DNA from 2 places in the Micromonospora sp. NPDC000089 genome. Region 2 is predicted to be linked to the other one. Evidence: predicted binding sites of a transcription regulator. Region 2 holds the regulator's gene; the other holds the start of a gene.
The links. The regulator HspR, encoded in region 2, represses chaperone genes until heat shock. The targets are predictions, from matches to a motif close to TTGAGTNNNNNNNACTCAA.

Region 1: a site for HspR is predicted at 7,013-7,031, ahead of lon (endopeptidase La). Genes of this name have one in related genera too.

Annotation. Positions count from the first base shown of each region.
Region 1 is NZ_JBIAZT010000009.1:89,725-99,680, forward strand. Features, by position in the region: gene ACFY3U_RS18095 (response regulator) at 1-939, opposite strand, end outside; gene ACFY3U_RS18100 (hypothetical protein) at 1,073-1,906, shown strand; gene ACFY3U_RS18105 (DEAD/DEAH box helicase) at 2,009-3,733, shown strand; gene ACFY3U_RS18110 (hypothetical protein) at 3,833-4,270, opposite strand; gene lon (endopeptidase La) at 4,653-6,989, opposite strand; gene ACFY3U_RS18120 (Lsr2 family protein) at 7,223-7,570, shown strand; gene ACFY3U_RS18125 (DUF664 domain-containing protein) at 7,696-7,902, opposite strand; gene ACFY3U_RS18130 (hypothetical protein) at 7,820-8,080, opposite strand; gene ACFY3U_RS18135 (hypothetical protein) at 8,194-9,504, opposite strand; gene ACFY3U_RS18140 (DICT sensory domain-containing protein) at 9,858-9,956, shown strand, end outside.
Region 2 is NZ_JBIAZT010000003.1:213,519-223,474, forward strand. Features, by position in the region: gene ACFY3U_RS07590 (ABC transporter) at 1-1,192, opposite strand, end outside; gene dnaK (molecular chaperone DnaK) at 1,402-3,270, shown strand; gene ACFY3U_RS07600 (nucleotide exchange factor GrpE) at 3,319-4,074, shown strand; gene dnaJ (molecular chaperone DnaJ) at 4,157-5,356, shown strand; gene ACFY3U_RS07610 (heat shock protein transcriptional repressor HspR) at 5,386-5,823, shown strand; gene ACFY3U_RS07615 (hypothetical protein) at 6,004-6,213, shown strand; gene ACFY3U_RS07620 (hypothetical protein) at 6,305-6,733, opposite strand; gene ACFY3U_RS07625 (cation:proton antiporter) at 6,907-8,115, opposite strand; gene ACFY3U_RS07630 (cation:proton antiporter regulatory subunit) at 8,121-8,621, opposite strand; gene ACFY3U_RS07635 (hypothetical protein) at 8,652-9,761, shown strand; gene clpB (ATP-dependent chaperone ClpB) at 9,851-9,956, shown strand, end outside.

The DNA of each region.
Region 1 (9,956 bases), on a different contig from region 2:
CCGGCTGTGCCGCAGCAGGTTGGTGGCCGCCTCCCGCAGCACCGGGGCGAGCGTCGCGGCGGCCGCGGCGGGCAGCTCCCGCTCCGGCGGCACGACCGCGCAGCGCACCCCGCACGAGCGCAGCACCTCCGCCACGGCGGTCAACTGCTCGGCCAGGTCGACCGCCCGGTAGCCGTGCACGGCGGCGCGTACCCGGTCGAGCGCCGAGCCGGCGAGCCGCTGCACCTCGGCCGCCTCGCGGCCGGCCCGACCGGCGTCGACCGGGGCGAGCCGGGCGGCCAGCTCCGCCTTCAACGCGATCACGGTGAGGTCGTGCCCGAGCAGGTCGTGCACGTCCCGGGCGAAGCGCAGGCGTTCCTCGGCGGCGGCCAGCCGGGCCCGGGCCGCCTGCCCCTGGCGCGCCTCGACCAGCACGTCCCAGAACCAGACCTGCAGCCGGTTCACCACCGCGACCCCGACGCCCACCCCGCCGGTGATGATCAGATGGGCGCCGATCCGGCCGCCGGTCGCGCCGGCCACCGCCGCCGACGCGGCCACGGTCGCCACCGTGGCGGCGACGGCGCCGGCCGGCGGCAGCAGCAGCGGTGTCATTCCGACCAGTGAGGCGCCCAGCCACGCCCAGGTCGGCCAGGAACCGGCCGCGACCGGGCCGACCAGCGGCAGGCTGGCCAGCGCGGCGACCGCCAGGCCGATCCGGCAGCGGCGCCGCCAGGCCGGGGAGAGCCAGGGCGTCACCGCCGCGTACGACAGGGTGACCTGAGCCAGGACGACGCAGGCGATGCCGACGACCCCGGCCGAGCGCAGGGCGGGATCGGGCTCCCGGACCAGTCCCACGGCCGGCAGCAGCAGTCCGGTCCCCAGGCCGGTGACCAGCGACACCAGGGTCACCCGACGGGCGGTCCGCAGGCGCCGGTCCACCTCTGCCCCGCCGACCGTCATGTCCGCCGATCCTAGGGGCCGTCCCGGCTCCGTTCACCCCTGCGGAATGTCACGACCGCCCCGTGGATTCCGCACGCTCGATCCGTGACGCGCGTACCTACCCTCGCCCGCCGCCGGGCGGCAGGGTCGTGGCATGACCGAGACCATGCTCGCCGCGCCCCCGGCCGGCGTGGACCGTACCCACCGTCGCCTGCTGCGCCACCTCGCCGAGATGACCGTCGCCATGATCGCCGGGATGGTGCTGCTCGGCCCGATCTGGCGGCTCGCGGCCGACGCGGCCGGCCTGGCCGACCGGCTCGACCAACCGGTGACCGCCGCCCTGCTGATGGCCACCGACATGTCGATCGGGATGACGGTCGTGATGTGGCACCGGGGGCACGGCCGGCGGGCCACCGCCGAGATGGTCGCCGCCATGTACCTGCCGTTCCTGCTGCTGCTCGGGCCGTACGCCGCCGGGGTGGTCGGCGGGCCGGGTCTGATGCTCGGCGGGCACCTGCTGATGGCGCCGGCCATGGTGCTGGTCGCCGTGCGGCACCGGCACCACCACCCGACGCCGCCGGCGCGGCACCCGGCGGTGGCGGCCCTGGTGCGCCGCTGGCCCGCCGGGCTGGCGTTGCTGATGACCGTGGACAACTGGGTCGACCCGGCGCCGCTGCCGGCCTGGACGCTGCTGGTGCTGCCCGCCGGGTACCTGCTGATCGGCACCGCGCGGCGGGCCTGGCGGACGCCGGGCGCCCTGCGGGCCCAACTGGCCGGCCTGGCCGGCTGGGGAACGCTGGCCGGCCTCGCGGTTCTCGGCGGCGACGGCGTCGGACGGTGGCTGGTGGCCGCCGGCTGGCTCGGCCACGCCGGCTGGGACCTCGCGTACCACCGGTCCGGCGTGGTCCCCCGCGGGTACGCCCAGTGGTGCGGCGTGCTGGACGTCGTCGTCGGGGTGACCGTCGCGCTGGCGATCGTGACCGGCTGAGAGCTCCCGGGCGCACCGCCGACACGGGGCGGCGGCGTGTCCGGGGCAACGCTTGTGCCGGTCGGCGCAGCGGCCCGACGGTGGGAATGAAAAGCTTTGTCCATGAGTTCCGCACCGACACCGACCGACCCCGCCACCCCCGCCGACTCCGACGAGGCCATCGCCTTCGCGGATCTGGGGCTGCGCGCCGAACTGCTCGCCGCGCTCTCCGCGCTCGGCTACGAGGAGCCGACCCCGATCCAGCGCGAGGCGATCCCGCCGCTGCTGGCCGGTCGGGACCTGCTCGGCCAGGCGGCCACGGGTACGGGCAAGACGGCCGCCTTCGCGCTCCCCCTGCTGCAGCGGATGCCGGACGGCCGGCGCGGCGGAGACCCGGTGTCGCTGGTGCTGGTGCCCACCCGGGAGCTCGCCGTGCAGGTGTCCGAGGCGTTCCACCGGTACGGCAAGGACCTGGGCACCCGGGTGCTGCCGATCTACGGCGGCCAGCCGATCGGACGGCAACTGCGCGCGCTGGACATGGGCGTGGACGTGGTGGTGGCCACCCCGGGTCGGGCGCTGGACCACATCGCCCGGGGCACCCTGCGGCTGGGCGACGTGGCGACCGTGGTGCTGGACGAGGCGGACGAGATGCTCGACATGGGCTTCGCCGAGGACATCGAGGCGATCCTGGAGCACGCGCCGCAGCAGCGGCAGACCGTGCTGTTCTCGGCGACCATGCCGTCCCGGATCGACGGGCTGGCCCGCAAGCACCTGACCGACCCGCAGCGCATCCAGATCGAGCGCGAGCAGACGGTTGCCGGCGAGGCGCCCCGGGTGCGGCAGAGCGCGTACATCGTGGCGCGGGCGCACAAGCCGGCCGCGCTGGGTCGGGTGCTGGACGTCGAGTCCCCCACCGCGGCGATCGTCTTCTGCCGCAGCCGGGAGGAGGTGGACCGGCTCACCGAGACGATGAACGGGCGCGGCTACCGGGCCGAGGCGCTGCACGGCGGAATGAGCCAGGAGCAGCGGGACCGGGTGATGGGCCGGCTGCGCACCGGCACCGCGGACCTGCTGGTCGCCACCGACGTGGCCGCCCGCGGCCTGGACGTGGAGCAGCTCACCCACGTGGTCAACTACGACGTGCCGTCGGCGCCGGAGTCGTACGTGCACCGGATCGGCCGGGTCGGCCGGGCCGGCCGGGAGGGCGTGGCGATCACCCTCGCCGAGCCGCGCGAGCACCGGATGCTCAAGACCATCGAGCGGGTCACCGGCCAGCGGATCGGCATCGACAAGATCCCGACGGTGTCGGACATGCGTACCCGCCGGCTGGAGCTGACCCAGGGCGCGCTGCGGGAGAGCCTGCTCGAGGACGACCTGGACCCGTACCGGGTGATCGTCGAGTCGCTGACCGACGAGTTCGACATGATGGAGGTCGCGCTCGCCGCGGTGAAGCTGGCCCACGAGGCCACCTCGCCGGGGGGCGAGGACGACGAGGAGATCCCGCAGGTCGCGGTCCGCCCGCAGCGGGAGACCCGGCCGGGGTACGAGGGCCGCGGCGGCGGCGACCGGCGCGGCGGTGGCCGGCCCCGCGCGGGTGGCGGCGGCACCACGCAGGTGTTCATCGGGCTGGGCCGGCGCGCCGGCGTACGGCCGCAGGACCTGGTGGGTGCGATCACCGGGGAGACCGGGATCAACGGGCGGGACATCGGCTCGATCGAGATCGCCGACCGGTTCTCGCTGGTGGAGGTGCCGCTGGGCGTCGCCGACGAGGTGATCGCCGGGCTCCGCGGCAGCACCATCAAGGGCCGCAAGGCGACCGTACGCCGGGACCGTGACGGCGGTCGCTGACACCGACGACCGGACCGGCGGTGTTCCGAGGTCGTGGGCGGGCCGGCCGAGGGGTGGTGACCCTCGACCGGACCGCCCGCGTACGGCTGTCGACGACTGTCAGCAGGGACGGATGGCGTAGACCGGATCCCAGTTCTGGGATCCGGTGCCGTTGGTGGTCACGACGCCGCTGCTGCTGCCGTAGAAGGTGACGACGAACGGTGGGGTCTGGGCGTTGGTGTAGAAGCCGGCGCCCCGCCAGTTGGCGAGTTGATAGAGCCCGCAGTAGTAGAGGTCGAAGATCTTCCAGCGGTTGCCCGTGGGATCCCAGACGAAGTTGCAGAGCTTTCCGCTGGCGCAGGTCGCCGGCTGCCCCGCGGCCACGTACCGCACCACGTAGCTCCCTGGCGCGGAGGTGATCGTCGGGGCGACCGCCGTGACCCCCGGCTGCGTGACGAAGCCCCGGGGCGCGGCCGGGAGGGTCAGGGTGTAGCTCCTGCCGGGCGCCCCGCCGGGCTTGGCGGAGGCCGGGGCGCCCAGCACGAGCACGGAGGCCACGACCATCCCGATCAGGACGCCGGCCGTGGTGGCCAGCCGCCCGGGTCGGGGGCGTGCGGTAACTGCTTGAGTTGGTCTCCCGAACATGGTCGTACCCCTTTTCCGGGAACGGTCTTTGACCGGTTCCCTGCCACGCCTAATATATCGGCGTCTCCGAATAAGGGCAGCTTAGAGCGCTGACGGTTGGCCGTACAGGCGTGCGGGCCGGCATTTTCGTCAATTGCTGACAGGTGCCGGCCAAGCGAGCCGTGCTCGCTTCTCGGCGATGCTCCCCAGCGCTTCTCTAATTGCGAGAAACATTTCTGCGACAACGCGAGAGGGGGCGGACCGACGATCGGTCCGCCCCCTCTGGACCCGGCCCGGACGCCGGGTCGGGCCACGCTCAGGCGGTGGCCAGCGACTGACCGCCCAGCGTCTCCGCGTCGACCTCGGCCGGGCGCAGCGCCAGGGCGAGCACGTCGGCGACGTCGGCCAGGGTGTGGATGGTCAACGCCTCCCTGACCTCGGTGGGCAGGTCGTCCAGGTCCGGCTCGTTGCGGGCCGGGATGATCACCTCGGTCAGGCCGGCCCGGTGCGCGGCGAGCAGCTTCTGCTTCACCCCGCCGATGGGCAGCACCCGACCGGAGAGGGTCACCTCGCCGGTCATCCCGAACTCCGGCCGGACCGGCCGACCGGTCACCAGGGAGGCCAGCGCGGTCACCATGGTGATGCCGGCGCTCGGCCCGTCCTTGGGCACCGCGCCCGCCGGGAAGTGCACGTGGATCCGCCGCCCGGCCAGCGCGTTCGGATCGATGCCGAGCCGCCGCCCGTTGGAGCGCAGGTACGACAGCGCGATGTGCGCGGACTCCTTCATCACGTCGCCGAGCTGCCCGGTCAGGGTCAGCCCCGGCTCGCCCTCCATGCCGGTGGCCTCGATGAAGAGCACGTCACCGCCGGCGCCGGTGACCGCCAGGCCGGTGGCCACCCCGGGCACCGCCGTCCGCTCCGCCGACTCCGGGGTGAACTTCGGCCGGCCAAGGTAGCGGGTCAGGTTGCCGGTGTCCACCCGGACCGGCGCGGGGTCGGTCGCCAGCGCGACCGCGACCTTGCGCAGGATCTTCGCCAGCGCCCGCTCCAGCTGCCGTACGCCGGCCTCCCGGGTGTACTCCCCCGCGATCCGGGCCAGCGCCTCGTCGGCGACGGTCACCTCGTCGGCGGTCAGCCCGGCCCGCTCGAGCTGCCGGGGCAGCAGGTGGTCCCGGGCGATGGCTACCTTCTCGTCCTCGGTGTAGCCGTCCAGGGTGACCAGCTCCATCCGGTCCAGCAGCGGACCGGGGATCGACTCGACCACGTTGGCGGTGGCCAGGAAGAGCACGTCGGACAGGTCGAGGTCGACCTCCAGGTAGTGGTCGCGGAAGGTGTGGTTCTGCGCCGGGTCGAGCACCTCCAGCAGGGCGGCGGCCGGGTCCCCGGCGTAACCGGCGGCCAGCTTGTCCACCTCGTCCAGCAGCACGACCGGGTTCATCGAGCCCGCCTCGCGCAGCGCGCGGACGATCCGGCCGGGCTGGGCGCCGACGTACGTGCGCCGGTGCCCGCGGATCTCCGCCTCGTCGCGGACGCCGCCGAGGGAGACCCGGACGAAGGTGCGCCCGAGCGCCCGGGCCACGGACTCGCCGAGGCTGGTCTTGCCGACTCCGGGCGGACCGGCCAGGGCGAGCACGGCGCCGGAGCCGCGGCCGCCGACCACGCCGAGGTTGCGCTCGGCCCGCCGGTTGCGCACCGCCAGGTACTCCAGGATCCGGTCCTTCACGTCGGCCAGGCCGGCGTGGTCGGCGTCGAGCACCGCGCGGGCCGCGCCGAGGTCGGTGTTGTCCTCGGTACGCGTGTTCCACGGCATCTCCAGCACGGTGTCCAGCCAGGTACGGATCCAGCCCACCTCCGGGGAGGCGTCGCTCGCCCGCTCCAGCTTGCCGACCTCGCGCAGCGCCGCCTCGCGGACCTTCTCCGGCAGGTCGGCGCTCTCCACCCGGCCGCGGTAGTCGGCGGAGCCGTCCGGTTCGTCCTCGCCGAGCTCCTTGCGGATCGCGGCGAGCTGCTGGCGGAGCAGGAACTCGCGCTGGGACTTCTCCAGCCCCTCCCGGACGTCGGTGGTGATCCGCTCGGTGACCTCCTGCTCGGCCAGGTGCTCCTTCACCCAGCCGACCAGCAGCTCCAGCCGGGCGGTGACGTCCGGCGCGGCGAGCAGTTCGGTCTTCTGCGCCAGGCTCAGCCAGGGCGCGTAGCCGGCCGAGTCGGCCAGCTCGGACAGGTCGGTCATCCGCTCCATCGCGTCGATGACCTGCCACGCGCCGCGCTGCTGCAGCACCGAGGTGGTCAGCGCGCGGTACTCGCGGGCGAGTTCCCGGGCCTTTCCGGCCGGGGCGGGTTCGTCGAGCTCGGTCGCCTCGACCCAGAGGGCGGCGCCGGGACCGGGGACGCCGGAGCCGATCCGGGCCCGGGACAGGCCACGGACCACCGCGGCGGGCTCACCGTCGGGCAGCCGGCCGACCTTCTCGATGGTGGCGACGGTGCCGACCGAGCCGTACTCGCCGTCGATGCGGGGCACGGCGAGCAGCTTCTTGTCGCCGGTGGCGCGGGCCGCGTCCACCGCCGCCTGGGTGGTGGGGTCGAGAGTCACCGGAATGACCATGCCGGGCAGCAGGACGGCGTCGGTCAGCGGAAGTACCGGAAGAGTTGCCATCGAACACCTGCTATCACGTTGGGTTGAGCGTGTCTGACTCAAGTCACGGCGCGGCCGGCTTGTTCCAAGCTGTGACCCAGGACACCGCCGGCGCCCATCGGCCGCATTGCCCCGCCCGGTTTTCCCAGCAATGCGGCGACCCGCCATATGAAAGCGGCGCATATTGTTGCGGAATTGACCGTGCATCGGTCAAACTCGTACCCACACCCCGCCCGACACAGGGAGCAATGGCGATGGCAAGGAAAGTAATCACCGTTCTGACCGACGACCTCGACGGCGGAAAGGCCGATCGCACCGTCGAGTTCAGCCTGGACGGGGTGGCCTACACGATCGACCTGTCGGACGAGAACGCCGGCACCCTTCGCAAGACGCTCGACCCGTACATCAGCGCTGGCCGCCGAATGGGACGCGGCGCCGTGGAGCCGGCCCGCCCGGCCCGTCGGCCGACCCGTCCCGGCGTCTCGGGAATGGACCGCGAGCAGAACCGGGCCATCCGCGAATGGGCCGGCAAGAACGGGTACGAGATTTCCGAGCGAGGACGCATCCCGGTCTCCGTGGTGGAGGCGTGGAAGAACCGCTGACGCCGGGCGGATCACGATCCGACGCGCCGGGGTCACGCTGAGAAATCAGCGGGCGGCCCCGGCGCTTTTCGTGCCGTCCACAATTCCCACCCGACGGCGCGTCGGCGGCAATGGTTGCCGGCCGTTCACTCACCGGTCGCCCCGTCGATCAGCTGCCGCGCGACCTCGAGCTGCCCGACGTGGCGGGCGTACTCCTGGAGCAGGTGGAACAGGATCCGGCCCAGCGACGGCGCGGTCTCCGCGTCCTCGTCACCAGGCGGGCAGGGCGCGACCGGCTCTGCGGCGAAGCCCCACCGGATCCATCGCCGTTCCACCCAGCCCAGGTGCTGCACCGAGCGGTGACCACCCGGGGCCGCCCACCGGCGTCCGCAGCCGCTCCTCGGACAGCCCGGCGGTCTTGCGGGCGAGCGCCTCGCGGTACCAGTCCAGGTAGCCCAGCAGCAGCTCCCGCGGATCGTCGACCCGGTTGTCGGGGCCGTCCAGCAGGACCGGAAAGCGGGGCGCTGACATCCGGTGACCGTACGCCCGGTGGGGGTGATCGGCACGGAAGACGGCCGGCGACCGGGAACGGCCGTGGCCGCCCGGGTCGTCCCGGGCGGCCGCGGCCGTAACACGGACCGGGGTCAGTTGACCTCGATGCGCACCGCGTCGAAGGCGGGGGTCTGGTTGGCCCGCTCCATCATCGGGATGCGGTGCGAACCGTCACCGGCCCAGACGGCGCACTGCGCGGTGCCGGACTGCTGCAGCCCCGGCACCTGGATGGTCACCTGGTCGGCCTGGCCGCTGCCGCCGCCGTCCTCGGTCGCCACGAAGAACGCCGGCACGTCCTGCGGGTTCGCCGGAGCCGCGTCGGTGCTCTGCAGCATTCGGCAGGCGGTGTGGAAGTGGCCCCGGACCAGGCCCTGGTCGTTGAGCAGCGAGCTCTCCACGTAGTAGCCGCCCTGACCGGCGGCGAGGAACCGGTCCCGGACCAGGTTGCGGGTGGAGACCTTGAGGCTGAACGCCTGGCCGCGCTGCACCTGGTTGGGGAAGTCGGTGATCAGCAGCGACGGGTTGTTGGCCGCCGCACCCACCTCGCCGAACGCGGTGCTGACGCACCGGTTGCCGTTCTGGAAGCCGTCGTGCGGCTGCAACTTGCTGTTGCCGCAGTCCTTGGCGAGCACGCCGAGCGCGTTGCCGTTGTTGTTCCCGCCGGCGTTGTTCCCGCCGTTCTGCTGACCGCCGTTGTTCTGCCCGCCGTTCTGCTGACCGCCGTTCTGCTGGCCGCCGTTGTTCTGGCCGCCGTTCTGCTGGCCGCCGTTCTGGCCGGCGTTGGTCTGGTCGGCGGCGAGGGCGCACTTCGCCAGCTGGTCCAGGCCCTGCGGACGCTGCGCCACCCGGCCGATCGCGGTCGCGATCCGGTTCACCGTCGCGCGACGCTTGTCCTCCAACGGGCGCAGGATGGCGTTGTTGATGAACGTCTGCCCGTTGCGCCCCTCGGCGGCCAGCCGGCGGTTGGCCTCGTCGATCTGCTTCTGCAGCAGCTGCAGGTTCCGGTCCACCTCGGCCCGGGCCTGGTCCGGCACCTGCGGGAGCTTGCCGGCCACGTCCGGGCAGTTCACCGCGGAACCCTGGGTGTTGACCGGGGCGTTGCCCGCCTTCACGGCCTGGCACTCGGCGGCGGACATCTGGCCGTCACCCCAGTGGTTGCGGACCCACCGGCCGTTCTGCCAGCTCCGCGTGGTGCTGCTGCGGCCGCTCGGCGAGGTGGCGCCGGGGCTGGGCGCGACACAGGCCGAGGCGACGCTCCGAGTCCTGGTGGGATTCTCGTGTGCCGACGAGATCTGGGTCACGGCGGCGATACCGCCGAAGACCGCGAGCGCGCCGACGGCCGCCAGCAGTCGCTTGCTGCGCGCGTTACCGGATGACCGGCGCGCCCGGGTGGACCTGCGCATCGAATTGCTCTCCTTCTCGATCCGGTACCTGACTGGTGACCGGCGGGCCGACGGAGGGGTCGGACGGCCCGTCGAATCCACTGCGACGTTCCGGTCGCACGTCGATGGCCGACGATGCTCCTTCCGCACCGTCCGCCGCGTCGGGGTGGCGCGGCTGGAGGATCCGTGTCCATTCCCGCTTAGGTACGGGGCCCCGCCGGTGATGGTTCAAACCCGGCCGGGGAATTCGGCGCCGGGCGGTCCCCACCGCCGGGACGGCACCGCCGGTCACCGGGAGGTGACGATGAGCGCCGATGGGTACGGCCGGGGACTCCTCGCGTGCGTCGGCGCGGCGCAGTCTCTAGGCTCACGGGGTGCTGCGCAGTGGACGGGCCCCGGAGCTGTTGACCAAGCGGAGCCTGGTCACGGTCTCCCACGCCATCGAGCGGGCGGCGTTGGCCACCGCCGAGGAC
Region 2 (9,956 bases):
CGAACTCCTGCCAACGGGCGAGCACCTCACCGCGCAGCAGTCGGCCGTCCTTGAGCCCCTCCTGGACGTTCCGCCGCGCCCCCCGGTACGCCGAGCGCACCCGGTCGTCCAGCGCGTCGGCGGCTGCGACCTGCTCGTCGGCGGCCTCGGCCAGCGCCTCGACGGTCGGGTGCAGCGAGGCGAGTGCCCCGTCCAGCGTCTGCCGGACGACGGCGGCCCGGGCCTCGGCATCCGCGGCGAGCCGGGCGAACCAGGCGCTCAGCGGCGCGGTGACCTTCCCCGGCAGCAGGCCCTGCCCGTCGACCCAGGTCTCCGGCAGCACGAACAGCGGCGCGGCGCCCAGCTCCTGGGCGGCGAGCATCTCGGCCAGGTGGGCGGCGACCTCGTCGGCGGCCTCCGGCGGCACCCGGTCGAGCACCATGGCGATGGCCGCGCCCCTCGACCGGGCGCTGCGCAGCAGCTCCCACGGGACGGCGTCGGCGTAGCGGGCGGCGGTGGTGACGAAGAGCCAGAGGTCGGCCGCGGCCAGCAGCTGGCCGGCCAGCGCGCGGTTGGCGTCCACCACCGAGTCGATGTCGGGCGCGTCGAGGAAGGCCAGCCCGGCCGGCAGCGCGGGCGCGGTGACCAGGTGCAGGGTGCCCGGATCCTCGCTCGGCTCGGTGGTCCGGGTGAGGCCGGGCAGCAGCTCGCCCTGGCGGAACCAGGCGGAGTCGGCCGGGTTGCAGACCAGCACCGGAGAGCGGGTGGTCGGCCGGAGCACACCGGCGGCGCTGACCCGGGCCTGCACCAGGCTGTTGACCAGGGTCGACTTGCCGGCGCCGGTGGAGCCGCCGACCACCACCAGCAGCGGCGCGTCGAGCCGGGCCAGCCGGGGCAGCAGGTAGTCGTCGAGCTGGTCGCCGATCGCCGTGGCGGTGCGCCGGGCCGGCTCGGCCGAGGGCAGGGCCAGCGGGAAGCGGGTCTCCGCGAGAGCGGCCCGCAGGCCGGTCAGCGCGCCGGGCAGGCCGTCGGTGGTGGGCTCGGGCGCGTCGGTGGCCTGGGCGGGCGCGTCCCCGCCCGTGCCGGGTCGAGTCGCGCCGGGCGTGGGCTCCCCGCTGCTGGCGGGAGCGGTCTCGCCGGCCTCCGCCGGCCCGGTGCGGGCGGCGACGGTGGGCGCGCCGGACCGGGTGGCGGGATCGCCATGCGTCGTCACCGCTAAAGCGTGCCCGACCGATGCAAGGGAAGACAACCGGACGGTAATAACGGTCGGGTTGCGTCGGGGTGACTCAACCTCGACTTGCGGTTTCGCGGAGGCGTGGCACTATTGAGTCACGTTCACTCAACTTGTGGCGCGGTCGCTCCGGGCGGCCCGCCCGGCAGGCCCTCCGACCTGCCAACCCGTAACGAAGCGAGGAAGCGAAGATGGCACGTGCGGTCGGTATCGACCTCGGCACGACGAACTCCTGCGTCAGCGTTCTCGAGGGCGGTGAGCCCACCGTCATCGCCAACGCTGAGGGCTCGCGGACGACCCCGTCGATCGTCGCGTTCGCCCGCAACGGCGAGGTGCTCGTCGGTGAGGTCGCCAAGCGCCAGGCGGTGACCAACCCGGACCGGACGATCCGCTCGGTCAAGCGGGAGATCGGCACCAACTGGTCCGTCGACATCGACGGCAAGAAGTACACCCCGCAGGAGATCTCGGCGCGGACGCTGATGAAGCTCAAGCGGGACGCCGAGGCCTACCTGGGCGAGCAGATCACCGACGCGGTGATCACCGTCCCCGCCTACTTCAACGACGGCCAGCGCCAGGCCACCAAGGAGGCCGGTGAGATCGCCGGCTTCAACGTGCTGCGGATCGTCAACGAGCCGACCGCGGCCGCCCTGGCGTACGGGCTGGACAAGGGCTCCAAGGAGCAGACCGTCCTGGTCTTCGACCTGGGTGGCGGCACCTTCGACGTCTCCCTGCTGGAGCTGGCCGAGGGCGTCGTCGAGGTCAAGTCGACCAGCGGTGACAACCAGCTCGGTGGTGACGACTGGGACCAGCGGATCATCGACCACCTGGTGAAGACCTTCCGGGGCGAGCACGGGATCGACCTTGCCCAGGACAAGATGGCCCTGCAGCGCCTGCGCGAGGCGGCCGAGAAGGCCAAGATCGAGCTGTCCGCCGCCACCACCACCAACATCAACCTGCCGTACATCACCGCCGGCGCGGCCGGCCCGCTGCACCTGGACGTGACGCTCAGCCGCGCCGAGTTCCAGCGGATGACGCAGGACCTGCTGGACCGCTGCAAGGGCCCGTTCGAGCAGGCCGTGAAGGACGCCGGGATCAAGGTCTCCGACGTCGACCACGTGATCCTGGTCGGCGGTTCGACCCGGATGCCGGCCGTGACCGACCTGGTCAAGCAGCTCACCGGCCGCGACCCGAACAAGGGCGTCAACCCGGACGAGGTCGTCGCCGTCGGCGCCGCCCTGCAGGCCGGTGTGCTCAAGGGTGAGGTCAAGGACGTCCTGCTGCTCGACGTGACCCCGCTGAGCCTCGGCATCGAGACCAAGGGCGGCATCTTCACCAAGCTGATCGAGCGCAACACCACCATCCCGACCAAGCGCTCCGAGGTCTTCACCACGGCGGACGACAACCAGCCGTCGGTGCTGATCCAGGTGTTCCAGGGCGAGCGGGAGATCGCGGCGTACAACAAGAAGCTCGGCACCTTCGAGCTGACCGGCCTCCCCCCGGCACCGCGCGGCGTGCCCCAGATCGAGGTCACGTTCGACATCGACGCCAACGGCATCGTGAACGTGCACGCCAAGGACCTGGGCACCGGCAAGGAGCAGAAGATGACGATCACCGGCGGCTCGTCGCTGCCGAAGGACGACATCGAGCGGATGCGCCGGGACGCCGAGGAGCACGCCGACGAGGACAAGCGCCGCCGGGACGAGGCGGAGACCCGCAACGTCGCCGAGGCCCTGCAGTGGCAGACCGAGAAGTTCCTCGCCGAGAGCGGTGACAAGCTCCCCAGCGAGAACCGCGACCAGCTCAACGAGGCCCTCGGTGAGCTGCGCAGCGCCCTCGGCGGTCAGGACATCGACAAGATCAAGGCGGCCCACGAGCGGCTCGCCCAGGTCTCCCAGCAGGCCGGTTCGCTGCTCTACTCCCAGCAGGGCGAGCAGGGTGGCGAGCAGCCCGGCGCCGCCCCCGGCGGTGCGCAGGCCGGTGGCCCGCAGGCCGGTGGCCCGCAGGCCGGTGGTCCGGACGACGTGGTCGACGCGGAGATCGTGGACGAGGACAAGAAGTGACGGTCCGTCCCGGACCCCGACCCACGGCACAGAAAACGAGGTAGTCGCATGACGGAGAAGCCACGAGCCGCCGACCCGGAGAACACCGGGTCGACGCCGGGTGGCTCCACGCCCGCCGAGCAGGCAACCGGCGACGGGCCGCGGGTCGTCGTCCGCGACAATCGCAAGCTCGGTAGGACCGAGGAGGCGCCGGCCGCCGCCGACGCCGGGGCGGACGTCCCGGCCGAGGGCCTGGTCGAGGAGGCCGAGGTGGTGGTCGACGAGATCGAGGTCGAGGCCACCTCCGTCGACGGCCCGGCATCGGCCGGTCCGCCCGTGGTGGACGCCCCCGCGCAGCCGGTCGACGGCGGCGCGGCGGGCGCCCCGCTCGGGGCGGAACTGGAGGCGCTCCGGGCCGAGCTCGACGAGCGGACCCGGGACGTGCAGCGGGTGTCGGCGGAGTACGCCAACTACCGCAAGCGGGTCGACCGGGACCGCGGCGTGGTGCAGGAGCAGGCCACCGGCTCGGTGCTCGCCGCGCTGCTGCCGATCCTGGACGACCTGGACCGGGCCCGCGAGCACGGCGACCTGGTCGGCCCGTTCGGCACCGTGGCCGAGCAGCTGACCACCGCGCTGGGCAAGTTCGGCCTGACCCCGTTCGGGGAGCAGGGCGACCCGTTCGACCCCACCCGGCACGAGGCGGTCGCGCACCAGACCTCGCCGGACGTCGACGAGCCGACCTGCGTCCAGGTCATGCGCCGGGGCTACCAGCTCGGCGAGCGGCTGCTGCGGCCGGCGCTGGTCGCGGTCGCCGACCCGGAATAGTGCTCGACCATCCGGTCGCCCCACCCACCGCCGGTCGGTGGGCGGGGCGACCGGGCCACATCTTTCGGAAGGGGGTGGACCGGTGAGTTCCAAGGACTGGATCGAGAAGGACTACTACGCCGCGCTCGGCGTGCAGAAGTCCGCCTCCTCGGACGAGATCAAGAAGTCGTACCGGAAGCTGGCCCGGGAGTCGCACCCGGATCACAACCCCGGTGACCCGTTGGCCGAGGAGCGGTTCAAGACCGTCTCCGAGGCGTACGCGGTGCTCGGTGACGAGGCCAAGCGCCGCGAGTACGACGAGATGCGCTCGCTGTTCGGCTCCGGCGCGTTCCGGCGCAACGCCCGCGGCGCCGGCCAGCCGGGCGGTGGCGGTGCCCCGTTCGACGTCTCCGACCTGTTCGGCGGCGGCACGGCCGGCGGCGGGGACACCCGGTTCGGCGGCGGTGGCTTCACCGACCTGTTCAGCACGATCTTCTCCGGCGGCGGGGGCGGTGGCGCCGGTCCGACCCGGCCGCGCGGACCGGCCCGCGGCCGGGACGTGGAGACCGAGGTGGCGCTCGACTTCGGCGACGCGGTGCGCGGGGTCACGCTCCCGCTGACCCTGCGGGCGCCGGGGGTCTGCGACACCTGCCACGGCAACGGCGCGAAGCCGGGCACCCAGCCAACCACCTGCCCGGTCTGCCACGGCGCCGGCGTGACGACCCGCAACCAGGGCTCGTTCAGCTTCTCCGAGCCGTGCCGCAACTGCCAGGGCGTCGGCACGGTGGTCGAGGAGAAGTGCCCGGAGTGCCACGGCACCGGCGGGGTGACCAAGACCCGCACGCTGAACGTCCGCTTCCCCGCCGGGGTGGCCGACGGGCAGCGCATCAGGCTGGCCGGCCGGGGCGAGCCGGGCGATCGCGGCGGCCCGCCCGGTGACCTGTTCGTGCAGGTGAAGGTGCGCCCTGACGAGCTGTTCGGGCGTACCGGGGACGATCTGACCCTGTCCGTGCCGATCACCTTCGCCGAGGCGGTGCTCGGGGTGGACCTGCGGGTGCCGACCCTGGACGGCGCGGTGACCCTGCGGGTGCCGCCGGGTACGCCGTCCGGCCGGGTGCTGCGCGCCCGGGGCAAGGGCGTGGTACGGCGGGACGGGCAGGCCGGTGACCTGCTGGTCACGCTGGACGTGGTGGTGCCGGCGACGGTGTCGGACGAGGCCCGGGTGGCGCTGGAGTCGTTCTCCGGGTCGACCCCGCCGGCCGCTCGGGAACATCTCGACGCGCGGGTGCGTCGGGTGGGTTGACCGGTGAACGGGGTGCGGAGGTGAGCGGGATGTCGGGCGATTTCGTCGGTTCGGGTGACCCTGCCTACGAGGCCAAGGTGCTGATGATCTCGGTCGCGGCGCGGATGGCGGGGATGCACCCCCAGACCCTGCGCCAGTACGACCGGCTTGGCCTGGTGCAGGCCGGCCGGGCGGCCGGCGGCGGCCGTCGGTACAGCGTGCGCGACGTCGTGCTGCTGCGCGAGGTGCAGCGGCTCAGCCAGGACGACGGCATCAACCTGGCCGGGGTGAAGCGGATCATCGGGCTGGAGCAGCTGCTGGAGCGCGCGCAGCAGCGGGTCGCCCGGCTGGAGGCGGAGCTCGACGCCGCGTACCGGCGGATCGCCGAGCTGGAGTCGCTGGCGACCTTCCCCGGTCGCGACCTGGTGCCCACCAGTCGGGCCTCCACGGCCCTGGTGGTCTGGCGGCCCCGGCGCACCGATCGCTGACCCCCGGCCCGGTCCCGGGCCGGGGTGTGCACCCCGACATCGGCGAGACGGCGGCGTCCCTTGCGGGCGCCGCCGTCTCGCCGTCTCCGTTCCCGGTTTCGGCGTCCACCCGGGTGTGGTTCCACTATCCTGGGAACAGGTCCAACCGGATATTTCGGACTCCGATTGGCGGGGGGAGCCATGGCGGAATCGGCGAAGAACGTTGCCCAGCAGGCGGAGGACCGGCTCGAGAAGGTGGCCGAGACTGTCCGGGAGAAGTTCGACCGGGTGGCCAGGGGATCCTTCTCCGACAAGATCAAGAACGGTCGTTTCGCCGACCAGACCGACCACGGCATCGACCAGGGCCGCGACGAGGCCAGACACCGCAACCAGGGCGGATCGGAACGCTGACGATCAGCCGACGTGCGGGCCGGGACCCACGGGGGGTCCCGGCCCGTTCGCCATCAAAGCCGTTCGTTTTCCTGCAACAGCGCGGGGCGGTTCAGAGCCGCCGCCTTTCGCGGACCAGGCCGCCCTCGCACCAGTCCCGGTAGACGAACAGCTGCGGCCGGGCCAGCAGCATCCGGCTGTTGTGCGCCCAGGTCCGCATCGGCTCGTCGCCGTCCCGCTCGGCCTGCTCGACCAGCTTGCGGAAGCGGCGTTTCGGGTGGGCGCGGAAGTTCGTCCGGATGCCGTCGGCGGCGTAGATGTACAGGCAGTGCAGCGCGAACCGGCGGGCCGGGCAGGCCGGGTCCATCGCCAGGTCGAACAGGGTGGTCACCAGGTGGTCCCCGGCGACCAGCAGGTCCCAGTCCGGCGGCATCGAGGCGAGCGGCACCGAATCGGGCTGGTACGCCCAGGCCCGCAACTCCGCCGGCGACGGGTCGACGGGGTTGGCGAAGCCGCGGAACGTCGACTCCTGCACGTTCACCGGAAACCTTCCGCTCGCGCCCGCGGGTCGACCCGCAACCCGCAGCGCCCTGACCTGCTGGGGCGCCACGGTAGCGCGGGCTCCACGACCTGCGGAAGCCCCCGCCGGGAGCAATTCGGTGACGGTGCGGACCCGCCGGGTCGGCCGTCCGGCCGACCCGGCGGAAGCGCCGCTCAGTCCCCGGCCGGCACCGGCTCGGGACGGCGGGCCTGGCTGCGCGCGCGCAGCCAGCGCTTGAATCCGGCGGTGTCCGGCAACCGGGCCAGCATCGGCCCGGTCACCACGGTGATCAGCACGTACGCGGTGGCGAGCGCCGCCAGCCGGGGCTCCACCGGTTGCGCGGCGGCCACCGCCAACCCGGCGATCACGATGGAGAACTCGCCGCGCGGCATCAGCGCGAAGCCGGCCCGCCAGCGGCCGGGTTCGGCGATGCCGGCGCGCCGGGCGGCGAGGTAGCCGGTGAGCAGCTTCGTCCCCATCGTCACCACGGCCAGCCCGAGGGCGGGCAGCAGCACCGGCGGCATGTCCAGCGGGTCGGTGACCAGGCCGAAGAAGACGAAGAAGACGGCGGCGAACAGGTCCCGCAGCGGTGAGAGCAGCTCGGTGGCGTGGTGGGCCACCGGCCCGGAGAGCGCGATGCCGACCAGGAACGCGCCGACCGCGGCGGACACCTGCAGCTTGGCCGCGACGCCCGCGACCAGCAGGGTCAGGCCGAGCACGCCGAGTAGCAGCGCCTCCGGGTCCTTGGCCGACAACGCGGCGGAGATCAGGTGGCCGTACCGGATGGCGACGGCGAGCACCAGCACCACGGTCAGCACCGCGACGGCCAGCGCGATCCCGCCCTTGACCAGGCCGACGCCGGCCAGCAGCGCGGTGGCCAGGGGCAGGTAGAGCGCCATCGCCAGGTCCTCGATGACCAGCACGGACAGGATCACCGGGGTCTCCCGGTTACCAACCCGGCCGAGGTCGCCGAGCACCTTGGCGATCACACCGGACGAGGAGACCCAGGTGACCCCGGCGAGCACCACCCCGGCCAGCCAGCCCCAGCCGAGCAGCAGCGCGAAGGCGAACCCGGGCAGCGCGTTGAGCACCGCGTCGATCAGCCCGGCGGGCGCGGCGGAGCGCAGGTTGCCGACCAGCTCGTTGGCGCTGTACTCCAGGCCGAGCATGACCAGCAGCAGGATGACGCCGATCTCGGCGCCGACCGCGATGAACTCCTCGCTCGCATTGAGCGGGAGCAGGCCGCCGTGGCCGAAGGCGAGCCCGGCGAGCAGGTAGAGCGGGATGGGCGAGACACCGAAGCGCCGGCTGAGCCGGCCGAGCAGGCCGAGCAGCAGCAGCAGCGCGCCGACCTCGATGAGCAGCGTGGTGGTTTCGTGCATCCGCCTCAGCCGTCCGGGTCACTGTCGGCGAGGATGGCGGTCACGCCGTCGAGCCCCTTGCGGGTGCCGACCACGACCACCACGTCACCGGCCGCGAAGCGGAAGGTGGGATCGGGCGAGACGTTGACCTCGCCCTGGCGCAGCACCGCCACGATGGAGGCGCTGGTGCGGGTACGCGCCTTGGTGTCGCCCAGCCGCTTGTTGACGTACTTCGATCCGGCCGGGATGGCGATCTGCTCGGTGAGCAGCCCGGCCGCCTGCTCGCGCAGGCCGGAGAGCTGACCGAGCATCAGCGACGCGCCGAGGATGTCGGCGAGCGCCTCCGCCTCGTCGTCGGTGAGCGGGATGTCCGCCTGGCAGGCGTCCGGGTCGTCCGGGTCGTAGAGCACCAGGTCGCGACGGCCGTTGCGGTGGGAGACCACGCCGAGCCGGCGGCCGGATTCCGTCACCAGGTCGTGACGCACGCCGATCCCCGGTAGGGCAGTCTGTTCGACACGTACTCGCACCCGGCAAGACTACCCGCCGAGGAGACTCTTGTGATCTTCCGAGCGCCCCGGGCGCTGGTCGTGCTGGGGCTCGTACCGCTGCTGGCGGCCTGTTCGGCGGTGGGTGACATCCGGCGCGAGCCGGCACCCCGGCCGTCCACCTCGCCGCGCGCGATCGTCCCCGGGCCGTCGCCGGAGGCGGAGGGGGTCGAGCTGCGCCGCTTCGAGCCCGCCATCGCCGGCCGGCACGACTCCCCGTACGTGGAGTTCACCGACCGCAGCCACGGTTGGGCGCTGTTCGGCAGTTGCGGGGGCCAGCCGCCGAGCGGCAAGTGCCCGGCGCAGCTCTTCTTGACCCTGGACGGGGGACGCACCTGGTCGAAGGTGCGCCATCCCCGGCCGACGGCCCCCGATCAGCAGCTCTACGCCGCGCCGGGGCTGGTGGCGATCTGGCTCGGCGAGGGTGGTGGCGGCGCGGGCGACGGGTGGTACGTCTCCGCCGACGGCGGGGCCAGCTTCACGCACAGCTCGCAGGAGCCGGCGGTGTGGCGGGCGGCGCAGGGGCGCTTCCAGGTGGCGGAGGCCACCGGGCGGGTGGCGGAGTGGGACGGACGCAAGCTGCGGACGCTGCCCGCGCAACCGCGGATCCCCGCGCTGAACACGGTCGCGCAGACCAGGGACATCCTGGTGGCGGCCGGGGCCGACGGTCGCCGCCCGTACGCGGCGATCTCCGGCGACCAGGGACGCAGTTGGCAGACGACCCCGTTGCCGGCCCAGGTCGGCGAGGTGGACCTGCTGCGGGTGGTGGTCGCGCCGGACGGCGAACCGTGGCTGATCGGCGAGCGGGCGGACCGGCTCGATTTCCCCGCCCTGTGGCGATGGTTCGGGCGGTGGGTGGCGGTGCCGGCGGCCCGGCACCCGGCGCAGGTCAAGTCGGTGGTCCCGGTAGGCGGCGGGCGGCTCGCGGTGACCGGGCCGGACGGGGTGGGCGCGGTGATCGAGGGCCGGTACGACCCGATCGCCTGGCCGCTCACCCCCGACCACTACCTGACCGTGCTGGCCGACGGCACGGTGCAGGCGCGCGGGCCGCAGGACGTGCTGTTGGGCACCGGCTCAGGCACCACCCGGAAGTGGGCGCGGGTGGTGCTGCTGGACTCCTAGGTGAGCCAGCTCACACCGCCAGGGTTGAGCGGAATAGGCTCAACTCTGGTTGTGTCCTTCCTAGTGGACACACCGATCCAGGGGAGCCCATGAACACGGAACGCCTCACCACCAAGAGCCGCGAGACCATCACCGGCGCCGTCGCGCAGGCCAACCAGCGCGGGCACGCCACCGTCGAGCCCTGGCACCTGCTGC